Regions from separate parts of the Microbispora cellulosiformans genome, predicted to be linked through region 3. Evidence: riboswitches for the same ligand, from Rfam matches in the RefSeq annotation. Region 3 holds a riboswitch; each other region holds the start of a gene.
The links. A riboswitch is a leader RNA that binds a small molecule or an ion and turns the genes downstream of it on or off. The one in region 3 is predicted to bind cyclic di-AMP.
Positions count from the first base shown of each region.

Region 1: another riboswitch for cyclic di-AMP. It lies ahead of F5972_RS30590 (CHAP domain-containing protein); the one in region 3 lies ahead of F5972_RS39230 (C40 family peptidase).
Region 2: another riboswitch for cyclic di-AMP. It lies ahead of F5972_RS09155 (C40 family peptidase); the one in region 3 lies ahead of F5972_RS39230 (C40 family peptidase).

Region 1 is NZ_VYTZ01000015.1:73,732-78,405, reverse strand. It holds gene F5972_RS30595 (hypothetical protein) at 236-811, opposite strand; gene F5972_RS30590 (CHAP domain-containing protein) at 961-1,686, opposite strand; cyclic di-AMP (ydaO/yuaA leader) riboswitch at 2,065-2,209, opposite strand; gene F5972_RS30585 (hypothetical protein) at 2,447-3,838, opposite strand; gene F5972_RS30580 (SPW repeat protein) at 4,004-4,471, opposite strand; gene F5972_RS30575 (glycoside hydrolase family 15 protein) at 4,592-4,674, opposite strand, start outside.
Region 2 is NZ_VYTZ01000003.1:241,212-245,885, reverse strand. It holds gene F5972_RS09165 (glycosyltransferase family 4 protein) at 1-539, opposite strand, end outside; gene F5972_RS09160 (hypothetical protein) at 663-1,541, opposite strand; gene F5972_RS09155 (C40 family peptidase) at 1,880-2,431, opposite strand; cyclic di-AMP (ydaO/yuaA leader) riboswitch at 2,502-2,662, opposite strand; gene F5972_RS09150 (C40 family peptidase) at 2,969-3,910, opposite strand; gene F5972_RS09145 (NYN domain-containing protein) at 4,074-4,674, opposite strand, start outside.
Region 3 is NZ_VYTZ01000032.1:3,692-8,365, reverse strand. It holds partial or broken gene F5972_RS36625 (hypothetical protein) at 53-244, shown strand; gene F5972_RS36620 (helix-turn-helix domain-containing protein) at 419-667, shown strand; gene F5972_RS39230 (C40 family peptidase) at 730-1,770, opposite strand; cyclic di-AMP (ydaO/yuaA leader) riboswitch at 1,838-1,991, opposite strand; gene F5972_RS36610 (amino-acid N-acetyltransferase) at 2,422-2,973, shown strand; gene F5972_RS36605 (RDD family protein) at 3,120-4,601, shown strand.

The sequences.
Region 1 (4,674 bases), on a different contig from region 3:
GGGCGCTCGATCACCCTAGACGCCCGCCGGAGCCCGGCCGGGTACGCGGCAGCGGCGCACCCATCGGACCGGGGCTTGCGACCCGCTCAGCACCCGGAGGTGGCGCGCTCACCCCGAGACCGCGGCCGGGTCAACACCCAGAGACGGCGCGCTCACCCCGAGACCGCGGCCGGGCCGACGTCCAGAGGCGGCGCGTTCACTCCAAGGCCGCGGCTTGCTCAGCGCTGCGGCCTGCTCAGCATCCGGAGGCGGCGCACTCACCGGGGATGAGGCCGCCGGGGTCGCCGGCCGTCGAAGGCGTGTCGTCGTCCCGGCTCGACCCGGTCCCCGTGCCGCCCTTCGTGCCGCCGCCCGCCTTTCCGGCCGGCGCGGTCTTCGCCTGGCCCGTGCCGCCGGCCGCCTGGTCGCCGGACCCGTCCGCGCCGGAGCCTGTGCCGGAACCTGTGCCCGCAGTGTCTCCGGCGGGCGCCTGTGCGGAGCCTCCGTCCGCGCCACCGCCCTCGGAGCCGTCCGCCGAGCCGTCCTCGGATCCGGCGCCGGAGTCCGGCCCGGAGTCGGCGGGGTCACCGGCGCCGTTCTCCTGCGCCGGGGCCGTCGCCTGCCCGGCAGTGCCCGCGGAGGGGCCGCCGGCGTCCGTGGCGCCGCGCAAAGCGAAGCCCGCGCCCGCCGCCGCGAGTACGGCGACCAGGATCACGGCGACGACGACGAGGGGCTTCCTGCTCTTCGTGCCGGATGGTTCGTCCTGACTGGAGAGGACCTCCTGACGAAACTGATCATCCTGGCTCGTCGGTGAGGGGACGCGCCCGTACATGTGAGACAACTCCCAGCGGTCGGATCGGGGGAAAGCTCCACGGCTTCCGCGGGTGGCTGCCCACCTTAGCCGCGCGAGTCACCGAATTTCACAGACACCCGCAAACGATCTCAAACTCCCAGAATGTTCCCAGGCGTCTCTCCGGCCGGTCAGCCGAGATAGGGGAGATGGAGCGGCTCCTGAGCTGCGGCCGGGCCGGGCACCCCGGCCCCGGCGGTCTCCCGGCCGCGCCGCTCGCCGCCGTCCCCCGCCTGCCGCGGGCCGCCCTTGCGGTGCCGCCCGCCGGACGTCGCCGCCGCGGCGGCCCTGAACCGCAGGCCGGTCACCGCGGTCGAGACGAGCGCGAACAGCAGGCCGGCCGGCAGGACGGCGTCGCCCGGCGAGAAGACCGCGCCCAGCGACTGCCCGTGGCTCGCGGCCATGTTCCGCGTGGCCGACGCCGCCCCCTGGACGGCCGCGTCCGCCGCCCCCTGGACCGTGGCGTCCGCCGCCACCGGCTGGACGGTGACGGTCACCTTCGGGGTCGCCTTGACCTTGCGCGGCAGGCCGTACCCGACGATCTTGCTGGAGTCGCGCACCTTGCGCTTGAGCCAGACGCCGTCGACGTTGCCCTCGATCGTGTGGACCTTGCCGCCGACGACCTTCTCGACGATACCGACGTGGTCGATGTCCTTGATGCGCTTCGACCCCGACCAGGCGAAGAAGACCACCGCTCCCGGTTCCGGCTTCCGGCTCCAGGCGCCCTGCTGCTCGAACCACTTGGCGTGCTTGGTGGTCAGCGCGAACTCGCCGACGTGGTCCCGCACGCCCGCGCGGTCGGCCGCCCACGAGACGAACATGTCGCACCAGGGAGCCGCCTTGAAGTCGGAGTCCATGGCGATGTTGTCGGCGTACCACTCGCCGAACTTGGTCAGCTTCCCGGGCCGTTCGCGGTAGCCCAGTTCCGGGCGTACGGCGTCGAGCAGCTGCTGTGCAATCGGATCGGTAGAAATCGAAGGCTCCTATAGCGCGCGTCAGAACATGACGAACCCGCCCGCCGGGCACGACGGCATGGAGGCATGACCGTCACGCCGACGGACACGGCCGCGGCGGGCCGGAGTCGGACGGGATCGGACGGGTTTCAGAAACGGGAGATGTGGCAGCCCGTCACGGGCGCGCCGTCACCCCGGAAGCCTGGAGACGTTCCAGGGCGGGCATGTGGGCCGGGAACGGAACCCGGGCCGGGTGGGCAGGTGGAGCGGACACTCCACGCGCTCTCCTCTCCTTGGCCGCCTACCGGGTTAGCTGACGGGTTCGGGCCAGGAGTAGCCCTACCGGATGGTCCGGATTCACCCCAGAAGAGACGTGGGTCCCCGGTTCCCGGGTTCGATGACATCCGGGATTCGGCGGTCGCCGGTCGTCCTCGGGTTGAGGACCACGCACCGGCGCACTGACCGGAAGCATAGTAGATCACGAGTAGGACACGACCGAAATCCCGGCAAATAGGTCTATTTCCGCCCCTTCCGCATCATGCTTCCGCAGGTCCTCGCACCGGCGGCGCCCAATCGTGATTTGCGCCACATCACCCCGTGAGGGCTCAGCGGTGCCCTGCGGCCTGCCTGAACGGCCTGGAGCACGTGAACGGCCGGGCCGGCGTCATCGGCTGCTGCCCCGGCGCGGCAGATATTCGATCGTCCACTCGTCCGCCCCGGGGAAGATCATGATCAGGAGGTCCTGGGTGCTCCCCGGCTCCCCGGCCGGCACGCGGTAGTGCACCCGGATGCGATACCGGCCCCTGCCCCGGAAGGCGAGGTTCGGCAGATCGCTCTCCCCCTGGATCGGATCCATCAGCTCTATACGACCGGCCAGGCTCCGGTAGCCGACCTCGACCACACGGTCCCAGCCACTCGCCTCGACAGGTGGTCGGCGACGGTACAGCTCCGCCGTCAGGCAGTTGTCGAAGTCGGAGTGCGTGATCACCATCAGATGACCGGGGAGAGCGGCGACCAGGCCGTTCGCCTGCGCTCTCGTCAGCAGGTCGTCGTCGAGCGCGGCCTCCGTCTCCAGGGACTCGATCACCCCGTAGTCGGTGCCCATCAGAGCCCTCACGACTCGGAGCGGCCTGACCCGCGGCCGGTGAGTGGCGCTGTCGCAGGCCCGCTGGTTCACCGCCTCCTGCTGCCGGTACGCGGCCTCGTCGGCCGCCTGCTTCTTCCGCAGATCCACCGCTATCGGCGGGCAGACGGCGGCGAACACGTAGGCGTCGTCGTCACCCGGCCGGTAGGCGTCGCAGGCGGCGTGCCCGTAGGTGAGCAGGTCCTGGTCCGAGATGTCCGCGAAACGGCCGCTCTCGCGTGCGTCGCAGAGGAACCTGCGCTCACCCGCGCCGTAGGGCGGCACGGCGTGCGCGCCGCCCGAGCGCCCGTCCACGAAGCGCGCCTCGCAGGGACGGGAAGTGATCTCCCCCACCGCCAGGTCGGCCACCGGCAGGAGGGTCAGGAGCACCAGTACGGCGAGCACCGGTGCCGACCTGCGCGGCAGTCGGAGGAGCGCCAGGCTCAGCGCCCGGCGGAGCCGGTGGCGGGGCATGCGCACCGCCGCGAGCGCGCACAGGGCGGCCACGGCGGCGACGGCGTCCGGGAGGAGAATCAGCCTGACCCCCAAAGCCCCGCCCCACCTGTCCAGGCAGGCCGCGTCCCTCGCGAGGTCCAGCGCGAACGCGAGCGGGGCGAGGCCGAACAGGACGAGCAGCGGCGCCGCCGCGACGCGGGCGAGCACCCGCCCGGCCCGGGGACGTCTCGCCCGGATGGCGGCCCAGTGCGCGGCGAACGCGACAACGATGCCGGGGAGCCCCGAATACCAAGCCAGGGGGAAGTACGTACGGGCGGGCCACCACACATCGGTGGCTGCGTCGTAGAGATCGCGCACGGGGCAGTATCCGAACGAGAACCAGGTGAAGCCGTGCTGGGCCAGGGTCAGGCTGTAGGCGAGCCCTGCCGACGACGCCGCCAGAGCGGCGGCCCACCACCACCGTGATCTTCGCGACACGAGCCGACACGTTATCGCCCGCCCCCGACAGAGTCGCGGCGGAAAGGCGGGCCGCGGCAGGCGCCGGCCGCGGGACGGTCCTGGGACGGGGAGACCGGCGGAGGACAACCTCCGCCGGCCGTCCGCCGTACGCCACGCGCGCCGGCTGGGGCGCGGCGGCGCCGGCTACCACTCGCCGCCGGGTGAGCCGACTCCCCTGCGCCGGCCGTGCTCGTGCTGCCGGTAGTTGGCCGCGAACGCCAGCGCGCCGAGGCCGAACAGGAAGATGATCGCTCCGGTGACCACGTTGTTCCAGATGGTCGCGGTGGTCGCCGGCTGGCCTCTGATCACCCACGGCGCGATGATCGCCCAGACGCCGAGCACCGGTGTCACCCAGCTCACGCCGTACGTCCGGCCGAACGCGGAGGCGCAGCTCAGCGCGAGCGCCGTGACGACCAGCCCGACGATCAGGTTGTTGACCGTCAGGCCGCCGAACCCGGTGAATCCCACGATCCACGGCGAGATGGCGAGATAGAGCCCGGCGAGGAGCGTCACCGCGTCCATCACCTGCGCCGGCGCGGTGGATCCCGCCCTGTCGTACGTCTGGCGTAGCTCCGTCGCATCCGGGCGTCGAGCCAGACCTGGTCGCACCATGATGTGTCACCTCTTCTCCCAGGTGGCCGGGGGCCCGTGACCCCTCTCTTGCATCATGCGTCCGTAGGCGCCGCCGAGGGGAGACCGCGAGACGCGCCGAATGCAGATTAAGTACATCTGTCAGGCAGATCGCCCCGGCGCCGCGAGGGCGCCCGCCGTGTTGACGATCGAGACATGGCTGTAGGCCTGGGGAAAGTTGCCCG
Region 2 (4,674 bases), on a different contig from region 3:
CGGACCCGCTCGCCGCCCGCGCCGGGGCGGAAGGCGCCGGTGTCCACGCCCGGAGCGAGCCGTACGAGCCGGGGCGCGGGGATCACCGGGGTGAGCAGGCGGCGCGTGTACTCACCGAGGTAGGTCACGACGTCGGCGCCCGCCCCGATCCGGCGCAGCACGCCGCGGGCGCCGGGCAGCCGCGCCCAGGACGCCTCGTGCCCGTGCGTCAGCATGACGATCCGCGCCGCGCCGGCGGCGCGCAGGGCGGGGGCGAGCAGGCCCAGCGGCGCGGCGGCGCCGAAGACGACGGTGGCGCCGTCCTCGACCAGCGCCGCCGCCCTGCCCGCCACCGCGCGCGTCGGCAGCATGAGCGTGGAGGGATGGCGGACCACCTCGTACGGCTGGCGGGCGTCGAACTCCTCACACCCCTTCCACCGCGGCGCGTACACGACGACCGAGCCGGGCGGCCTGCGGGCGGCGAGGCCGTGCACGAACGCCTGGATGCCTCCCGGTCTGGGCGGGAAGTCGTTCGTGACGATCAACGTCCTGTTCGCCATCCTCACCCCCGGTATCGGCGCGGCGGACGGCCCACGGCCACGCGGCCCGCCCGGGAACGCATTCTCGCAGGCCCGTCCCGCCTCCCGCCTGCCCCAGGATCAGGACCGGGATCAGGGCCGCGATCAGGACCGGGCCAGCTCGGCCCGTACGGAGGACCGCCAGAGGCGGGTCAGCTCGGCGGTGGTCAGCCCGAGGACGTTCCGCAGCGCGGTGTCGGCGTCCTCGCTCAGCGCGGCGCGGTAGAGGGCGACCAGCCGCCGCTCGCCGAACCGGGCGGCGATGTAGCGGCAGGCCAGCCAGGCCTCCTCGTACGCCTGGGCGGGCCTGGCGGCGAAGTCCGCGGGCTCCGGCAGCCGGGCCAGCGGCGCGCCGGCCACTGTGTCAGCCGCTGTGTCAGCCGCTGTGCCGGCCTCCCTGTCGGCTTCCGCTCCGGCTCCACCGCCGGCTCGCAGGTCCGCGGCGAGTTCGGCGGCGACCGTGTGAACGGGCAGGCCGCTGTCGAGGTAGCCCACGTAGTCGGCGAAGCCCTCCAGGAGCCACATCGGCACCGCGCGCGGCCCGGAGGCCGCGACGTGCGTCAGCTCGTGGGTCACGACGACCTGGCGGCCGACCGCGGACAGGCGGGCGAACGCGGCGGGCTGCACGATCACCCGGTCGCCGGTCGCGACGGCCGCGAGGCCGCCGACCACCGCCGGAGCGGCCAGGAGGGCCGCCTGCTCCTCGGTGCGGGGCACGAGGACCACCGCGCCGCCGTGGGCTCCCCAGACCCGCGTGACCGTACGGTCGGCGCGGCCGGCCAGCCGGGCGATCTCGGCGACCAGCCGCCGCGGCGCGCCGACGACGACGGTGTGCTCACCGCGGGCGACGGAGGCGCCCGTCCACATGCCGGGCTGCTCGCGCACGGCTGCGCGGGCCCGGGACAGCAGGGGCGAGAGGGGGTCGGGCGGCGCCGCGGCGGCCGAACCGGCCAGCAGCGCGGCCAGCACCAGGGCCACGGACACGGACCGGCGGGGGCCGAAGCCGCGAGCGTGTGCGCTTCGGCGTGGACGCCGGAGATCCGGCCTGTGCCGCGCGCACGGCGCTTCCGCGGCTTCCTGCTTCGCCGGCCTGTGCCACATAGGGGTCTTACCGGGTCTCCACCGGCGTTCGAGCCGTCCAGCGACGTCCCGCCCGCGGGACCTGACGCGAGCACGCTACCAGGCGCCGGCGAGCCGTCGGCCGATCCGTCGGCCGATCCGTCGGCGGAGAAACGCCACGGCTCCGCCCACCCGTGCGGGAGGACGGAGCCGTGGAAGTGATGCCGGCGACAACGGGCTCGGCACCGGGCGAGGGGGACGGATCAGCCGCCGGGGCGTACGGCGCCCACGAAGGTCGCCCTGCGGTAGGAGTCGAGCTTGTCGATCCTGACCCGCGTGCCGCTGTGCGGGGCGTGGATCATCCTGCCGTGCCCGACGTACATGCCGACGTGGCCGCCGCCGCTGGTGAAGATGAGGTCGCCGGGCTTGAAGTGGCCCCAGGACACCTTCTTCCGTACGGCGCTGCGGATGGACCACGTCGTGCGCGGCAGCCGTACGCCGGCCTTGCGCCAGGCGTAGGTGACCAGGCCCGAGCAGTCGAACGCGCCCGGTCCGCTGGCGCCGTAGCGGTAGGGATCGCCGATGTGCTTCCTCGCGGTCGTGACCGCTCGCTGCGCCTTGGCCAGCTGGAGCGTGGCCTTGCTGAGCTTCTTCCGCTTGACGGCGGCCTTCTTGGTCGCCTTCCTCGCGGCTTTCTTGGCCGCCCCGGTGGCGGCGGACCTCGTGTTCGTCTCCGTGGTCACCTTCGTGACCGTGACCGTCACCGAGTCGGCCGCCGCCGGCTGCGCGCCGGCGATCCCTACGGATGCCGTCAAAGCGGCACCACCAAGGGCAATTCGGGCAAGACGGGACAGGCTAGCGGGGGTGGTAGACAGGATCTCTCCTTGGATCTTCCGCGTACGCCTACCGGGTTAGCTGACGGGTTCGGGCGGGGAAGTCGCCCTACGGCGCGTGGACGCGCCGATTCACCCCGGACCTTCGCGAAGAAGGTCGATGGTTCCCCGGCTCCGTGCCTCCTGACTGCACGGACTCGGCAGGTCCCCGGCGCCCGGAAATCCCCTGAGGGGAGTGAATAGACGGACGGCGCCGGCGACGGTGGATGACGCGGGCCCGGCCGGCCGGACCGGGCTCGCCGCGGCGAGGCGTGCTCGCCGCGGCCCAGAAGCTACCGAGATCCGGCGGCTCTCGGCAAAGCCGCCCCGGCGCATAAAGATCGGATAACGAAGGCGGCGCGGGAGAAACCGCAGCGTACCCACGCCGCATAAGGCTAAGTGTGACTCTGCTCACAGCAGGCACCACAGCGCCCAAATTGGGCACTTAGCTCCCAACCGGAACAAAGATCACGCCGACTGTCAAGGACGGACGGCACCGATCGCGTGATACTCCGCGAGTGTGACAATCTTCACAACATCGCCGGTCTGCGGCGCGTGGACGACCTTGCCGTCTCCCGCGTACAGGCCCACGTGGCCGTAGCCCGCATGGAAGAGCAGATCGCCCGGCTGGAGCGCGTCGAGGGACACGCGGCGGCTCGCGCCCCAGGCCCACTGCTCGTAGCTCGTCCGCGGCAGGCCGACCCCGCCCGCCGCCCAGGAGGCCTGGACGAGGCCGGAGCAGTCCCAGGAGTCCGGCCCGCTGCCCCCGTAGCGGTACGGCTTGCCGACCTGTTTGTAGGCGAACTGGAGAGCCGACAGGGCGTTGCCCGAAGCGGAGCCCTTGTAGGCGACGCCCGCGCTGTTGGGATTGCCGGGGTTGTAGGTGCCGAGCGAGCGCAGCAGCTTCATCTGCTCGTTGACGAGCTTGTCGACCTTCTTCTTCTCGTCGGCGAGCTCGCTCCTGACCTTGGCGGCCTCGGCGTAGACCGCCTTCGTCTCGTCGCGCCGGTCCTTCAGGCCCTGGATCGCGCCCTCGTACTGCTGGAGCCGTCCGATGCGCTCGGCGGAGATGTGGTTGTACGTGGCGAGACCGCTGAGCATGGTGTCGGGGTCGGGGTTGTAGAAGACGCCCCAGGTGCCGATGCCGCCCACCTGGTAGCTGCTGACCGCCATCGTCACCAGCCCCGAGCGCAGCGCCTCGACCCGCGCGTTCTGCTTCTTGTAGTCGTCGTTGAGCGCCAGATACTTCTTCTTGGCCGACTTCCACTTCTCACCGGCCGCGTTGTAGCGGTCCACGAGCTTGTCCGCCTGCGCGTTCAGCCGGTTCAGCTTCGCCTTGGCCTGGGCAAGGGTGGGTTTCGGATCGGCCTGCGCGCCCGTCAGCGGCGTCAGCAGGACCACGGCGGCCAACCCAGCGGCCACCGGCACACGCCCTCGCACTCGGGCCCCCTTCGGGATCAACGAACCTGCGGCGCGACTCTATCTAGGCGATCTTGACGCTTCAACCTATTCGCAGCTATTCGCGGCAGTCATCACTCACCGAAGCGGCCTCCGCACGGAGCGTGCCGTACTGGATCGGCCGGAATCAGCCGCGGCCGAGACGGCGCAGCAGCAGGAGCGAGGGCACCGGCCGGGCGCCCATGCGGCGGACGGAGTCGGCCACCTCACGGTCGGAGGAGACGACCGCGATGCCGCGCCCCGGCGGCTCTGCGCGCACGAGCGTGCGGATGAGGTCGTCGGCGATCTCGCCGGGCGCGCTGAACATCACCCGCACCCCGCGCGGCGCGGAGACCTGCACGGGCCCGTTCAGCTCGGCGCCGTCGAAGACGCACGTCACCTCCACGCGCGCCTGCACGGCGAGGCCGCCCAGCCCGGTGAGCAGGCGGGCGCGCTGGTCGGCGAGGGTCAGCGTCGGATAGCCGGTCTTGGTCACGTTGTAGCCGTCGACGATCAGGTGCAGGTTGGGCAGGGCGAGGAGCTGGTCGAGGAGCTGGGGGTCGTCGTTCGCCAGCGCCCGCGCGGGCACCGCCGTCACGCCGGGCTCGCCCGGCACGACCGCGTTCACGTAGTCGGCCGGCCTGCTGATGGTGGTCGGCAGGCCGAGCTCCTTGCGCAGCCCCGCGGCGGCGTCCTGCAGGGCGTCCAGCAGCACCCGTACGCGGGCGTCCTCCATGCTGCGGCCCTCG
Region 3 (4,674 bases):
CCGGATCCGCGAGCTGCTCGCCCCCGGCCGCACCGCCTGACCGCCTGACCGCCTGACCGCCGGCCTCGCGGTCTCGCGCCGGCCTCGTGGCCGGCGCGAGGTCAGGGGGTCAGCACCACGCGTCCGCGCACGCCGCCCCGGGCGAGCCGTTCGTGGGCCTCGGCCGCCCGCTCGAACGGGTGCGACGAACCACTCCGCGCCGGTACGCGTCGACTATCGGCTCACTCCCCTGGGCGAGGACCTGATGCCGCTGCTCGAAGCGATCAAGAACTGGGCGGAGATCCACATGGAGGACGTGGAGGCCGCCAGGGAGGCCTACGACCGGCGGCCCGCCGCCGCACCTTGACGGCCTTCGGCAAAGGCGTTTACCGTCCCTGGAGGGTGGGCCGACGCATCATCGTCGTGGGGAGGGCGGACGATGGGGTATCCGGAGGTCGTCTACCGGGGTGAGGATCTCGCCTCGGACCTTGAGCGTGCCGGTCTCACCGAGGAGGACCTACTGCTGCTCGCCGAGCTGGCGAAGGGTGTGACCGCCGACCGGGTGGGCCGTAGCCTCGACGTCAGCGGCCGTACGGTGCGGCGGCGACTGCGCTGCATCTGCGACCGGATCGGCGTGGCGACCGCCATCGAGGCCGTCGCCTGGGCCGCCCGCCGCCGTCTCATCTGACCACGTCCCGGACTCGTCCGGCCGCGCCCTCGGGCACGGCCGGAGCACGGTCGGGCGGGTGATCAGTCGGCGACGCGCACCCCGCCCGCGAACGGACGCCCGGCGATCTTGGCGATGTGGATGACGTCACCGGTGCGCGGCGCGTGGACCATGTAGCCGCCGCCGATGTAGAGACCCACGTGGTGCAGGTCCGAGTAGAAGAACACGAGGTCGCCGGGGCGGAGCTGGTCCTTGGTGATGTGGGTGCCGGCCGTCCACTGGTCGCCCGTGTAGTGGGGCAGGCTGATGCCGACGGACTGGTAGGCCGCCATGACAAGGCCGGAGCAGTCGAACGAGCGCGGTCCCTCCGCGCCCCAGACGTACGGCTTCAACTGCTGCGCGAGGGCCCAGCGCGCCGCCTGGGCGGCCTTGCCGCCGCCCACGATCGGGAAGGACATCCTCCTGCGCGTCTCGGCGCCGACCTCCCGCGAGACCTGCCGGTAGAGGCTGCTCTCGGTCTTCTTGATCAGCTTCGTGATCGTGTCGCGCCGCGAGTCGAGGCCGTTCAGCAGCTTCCTGACCTCGCTCTGGCGGGCGGCGGCGCTGGACTTGGCCCGGGCGGCGGCGTCCATCGCCTTGCTGACCTCGGCGACCTCCTGGCTCTGCTGTAACTCCAGCGCGTACGTCGTGGAGGCCTGGTCGAGGTACTGCCGCGGATCGGTGGACTTGACGAGCACCAGGGCGTTGCCGAGCCCGTTGGTCATGTAGGAGTGCTGGGCGAGGGCGCTCGCCCTCTGCCGGCGGGTCGCCAGCTCGGCCTCGCTCTTGGCGAGGTTCTTCTTGGCGAGCTCGGCGGACCGCTCGGCCGCCTTCAGGCGTACCCGCTCGCCGTTGTACTGCTCGGTGAGGGACTCGATTTCGCTGTAGAGGTCTTCCACCTCCGCGGCGAGCTCCTTGAGGCTCGGCTTCGGGTCGGCGGTCGCGCTGACCACCGGAGCGCCGAATGTGACCGCGGCGAGCGCGACTCCGACGAGGGTGAACCGCCGGATCGCACCCGGACCGGCCGGGCCGGCTCCGGGCCGTCGGCGACGGGCGTGCCTGCCCGCCTGCCGTCCTCCACGCATGCGCAACCGAGCTCCTCTCCCATAGGTGCTCCCGCACCGGCCGGCGTCGTCGTGACGGGCCGTGTGGCGGGGCACTGCCGAGCGCCTGCCGGGTTAGCTGACGGGTTCGGGCCGGAGTAGCCCTACCTTGCGGATTCACCCCTGGACGATCTGAACCTGAACCGATCCTGATCCCATGGATTGGGTCCCCGGCTCCTCTCCGCACCCGGCGCCCGACAGGGTTCGGACACCGGCGCTTCGAGGATTCGGCGCCCGATCGTCGAGAGTGCTCACGACGATCGGCATCGTCGCTGGACATTAGTGCACCCTGAGTTGTTGCTCAACCAGAACTCGCAAACCCGTCTACGTTTGACAACCAACTGATCACGCTCGGGTCACGAGTCGATCAGTGATACGGGCTGGTCTACCTGGGTTTGTGGTGCTTTGTGGGCCTCTGAGGTGCTGGTCGGACAGGAGGGAAAATCGATGCGGAGCGGGACGTGCGTTCCGGGGTCCGATCCGGCGCCGATCCGTATCCCGGTGGCTACAGACGGTCAGGCGCGATGTCGGACGGGCCGTTTGGGATTGACCGTAAATGGGAGCCGGCCTCGCCGATCCCCGGGTCACGCGCGGGGGCAAACCTTGTCGGTCGCGGCACTAGGCTGACCGGTCATGGAGCAGGTCGCCGCGCAGACGCCGAGCGGATCCGGCGCCCGGGGCGTGGTGGTGCGCCGGGCTAGGACCCCGGACGTCAGGACGATCCGCCGCCTCGTCGACGCGTACTCGGGCGTCGGGCCGCGCCTGCTGAAGAAGAGCACGGTCACGCTGTACGAAGACGTCCAGGAGTTCTGGGTCGCGGAGATCGGCGGAGAGGTCGTCGGCTGCGGCGCGTTGCACGTGCTCTGGGAGGACCTCGCCGAGATCAGGACCGTCGCGGTGGACCCGGCGGTGCGCGGCGGAGGCGTCGGCCACCGGATCGTCGCCGAGCTCATCGACGCCGCGCGCGGGCTCGGCGTGCGCAGGGTCTTCTGCCTCACGTTCGCCGTGGAGTTCTTCGCCCGTCACGGTTTCACCGAGATTCAGGGCACTCCCGTGTCTCCCGAGGTGTACGCGGAACTCCTCGCGTCGTACGACGAGGGCGTCGCCGAGTTCCTCGACCTGGAGCACGTCAAGCCGAACACGCTGGGAAACACGCGAATGCTGCTGCATCTTGATCGCCGTTGAGTCATAATGCCGACATTGGTGGCTGATCTTGACGCTGGCGGTCAGCCGCTGCAAAGGTGACTGTTGATACGCGTGTCGCTACTTTTGGCGATATCAGCGTGTGCTACTGAGATGCGGCGCATGCGTCTTCGAAACGAGGTGACACGGTGAGCACCGGACAGCCGCCGTACCCCCAGGACGAGTCGGACGGAACGCCACCGCCGCCCTCGAGCCACGGGTACAACACGGACAGACCTTCCCAGGAGTACGACCCCGAGGCCACGGTCGTCGGCTATCGGGCACAGCAGACGGGCCCGCAGCAGACGCCCGGGCAGGACCCCGCCCAGGGCGGCTACGGCCAGCAGCAGGGCTATGGACACGAGACCGGCCCGCAGGGTTACGGCCAGCAGCAGTACGGCCAGCAGGCTCCGCAGCAGGGCTACGGTCAGCAGCAGTACGGCCAGCCGTCGCAGGGTGGTTACGGCCAGCAGGGTTACGGCCAGGAGACCGGCCCGCAGGCTTATGGCCAGCAGTACGGTCAGCAGGCTCCGCAGCAGGACTATGGTCAGCAGCAGTACGGCCAGTCCGCGCAGGGCGGTTACGGTCAGCAGCAGTACGGCCAGCCGTCGCAGGGTGGGTACGGCCAGCAGGGTTATGGCCAGGAGACCGGCCCGCAGGGTTACGGCCAGCAGCAGTACGGTCAGCAGGCTCCGCAGCAGGGCTACGGTCAGCAGCAGTACGGCCAGCAGACCGGCCCTCAGGCGTCCGGCTCGCAGGCGTACGGCCAGCAGGGCTACGAGCAGCAGGGCTACGGCGGTCAGCAGGGTCAGCCGACGGGCGGCTACGGCCAGCCGTCGCAGGGTGGCTACGGTCAGCAGCAGTACGGCCAGCAGACCGGCCCCCAGGCGTCCGGCTCGCACGCCTATGGCCAGCAGGGCTACGAGCAGCAGGGCCACGGCGGTCAGCAGGGCCAGCCCGGCCATGGTCAGCCCGGTTACGGCCAGCAGGCCTATGACCAGCAGGGCTATGGTCAGCAGCAGTACGGCCAGCCCGGCTACGGCGGCGCACAGGCCACCCCGGGGTACGGCCAGCCCGCCTACGGGCAGTCGTACGCGCCGCAGGGGGCGATCCCGCCCGGCGCGCCGGCCCCGCTGGCGGAGTGGTGGCAGCGCCTCGTCGCCCGGCTGATCGACGGTGTCGTGGTCGGGATCCCCTACATGATCCTCAACGCCGTCATCGTGGGCCTGCTGTTCACCGCCGCCAGCATCGACCCGACGACCGGCGTCACGACCCTGGAGAGCGGGGCCTTCCTGGCCACGCTGCTCGTCGCCGTGCTGGGGGGCGTCGTGATGGCCGTCTACGAGTTCTTCATGCTGCGCTCGCGCGGGCAGACCCTCGGCAAGATGGCGATGGGCATCAAGGTCGTCCCGGTCGGGGGAACGCTGGACGCGGCGGGGCTGCCCCAGGACGCGGCGCTCAAGCGCGCCGGTGTGCTCTTCGCCTTCCAGTTCCTCTCGTGGATTCCCGTCATCAAGTACCTCGCGAACCTGGCCGCCCTTCTCAACGTGCTGTGGCTGCTCTGGGACAAGCCGCTGCAGCAGGCCCTGCACGACAAGGTCGCGAACACCGTGGTGGTCAAGGTCAAGTAATGACCGCGAACGGGGCCGATGGCAGAGACCATCGGCCCCGTTTTTCGTATGGCGTGACGGTTCCGGGCGCCGG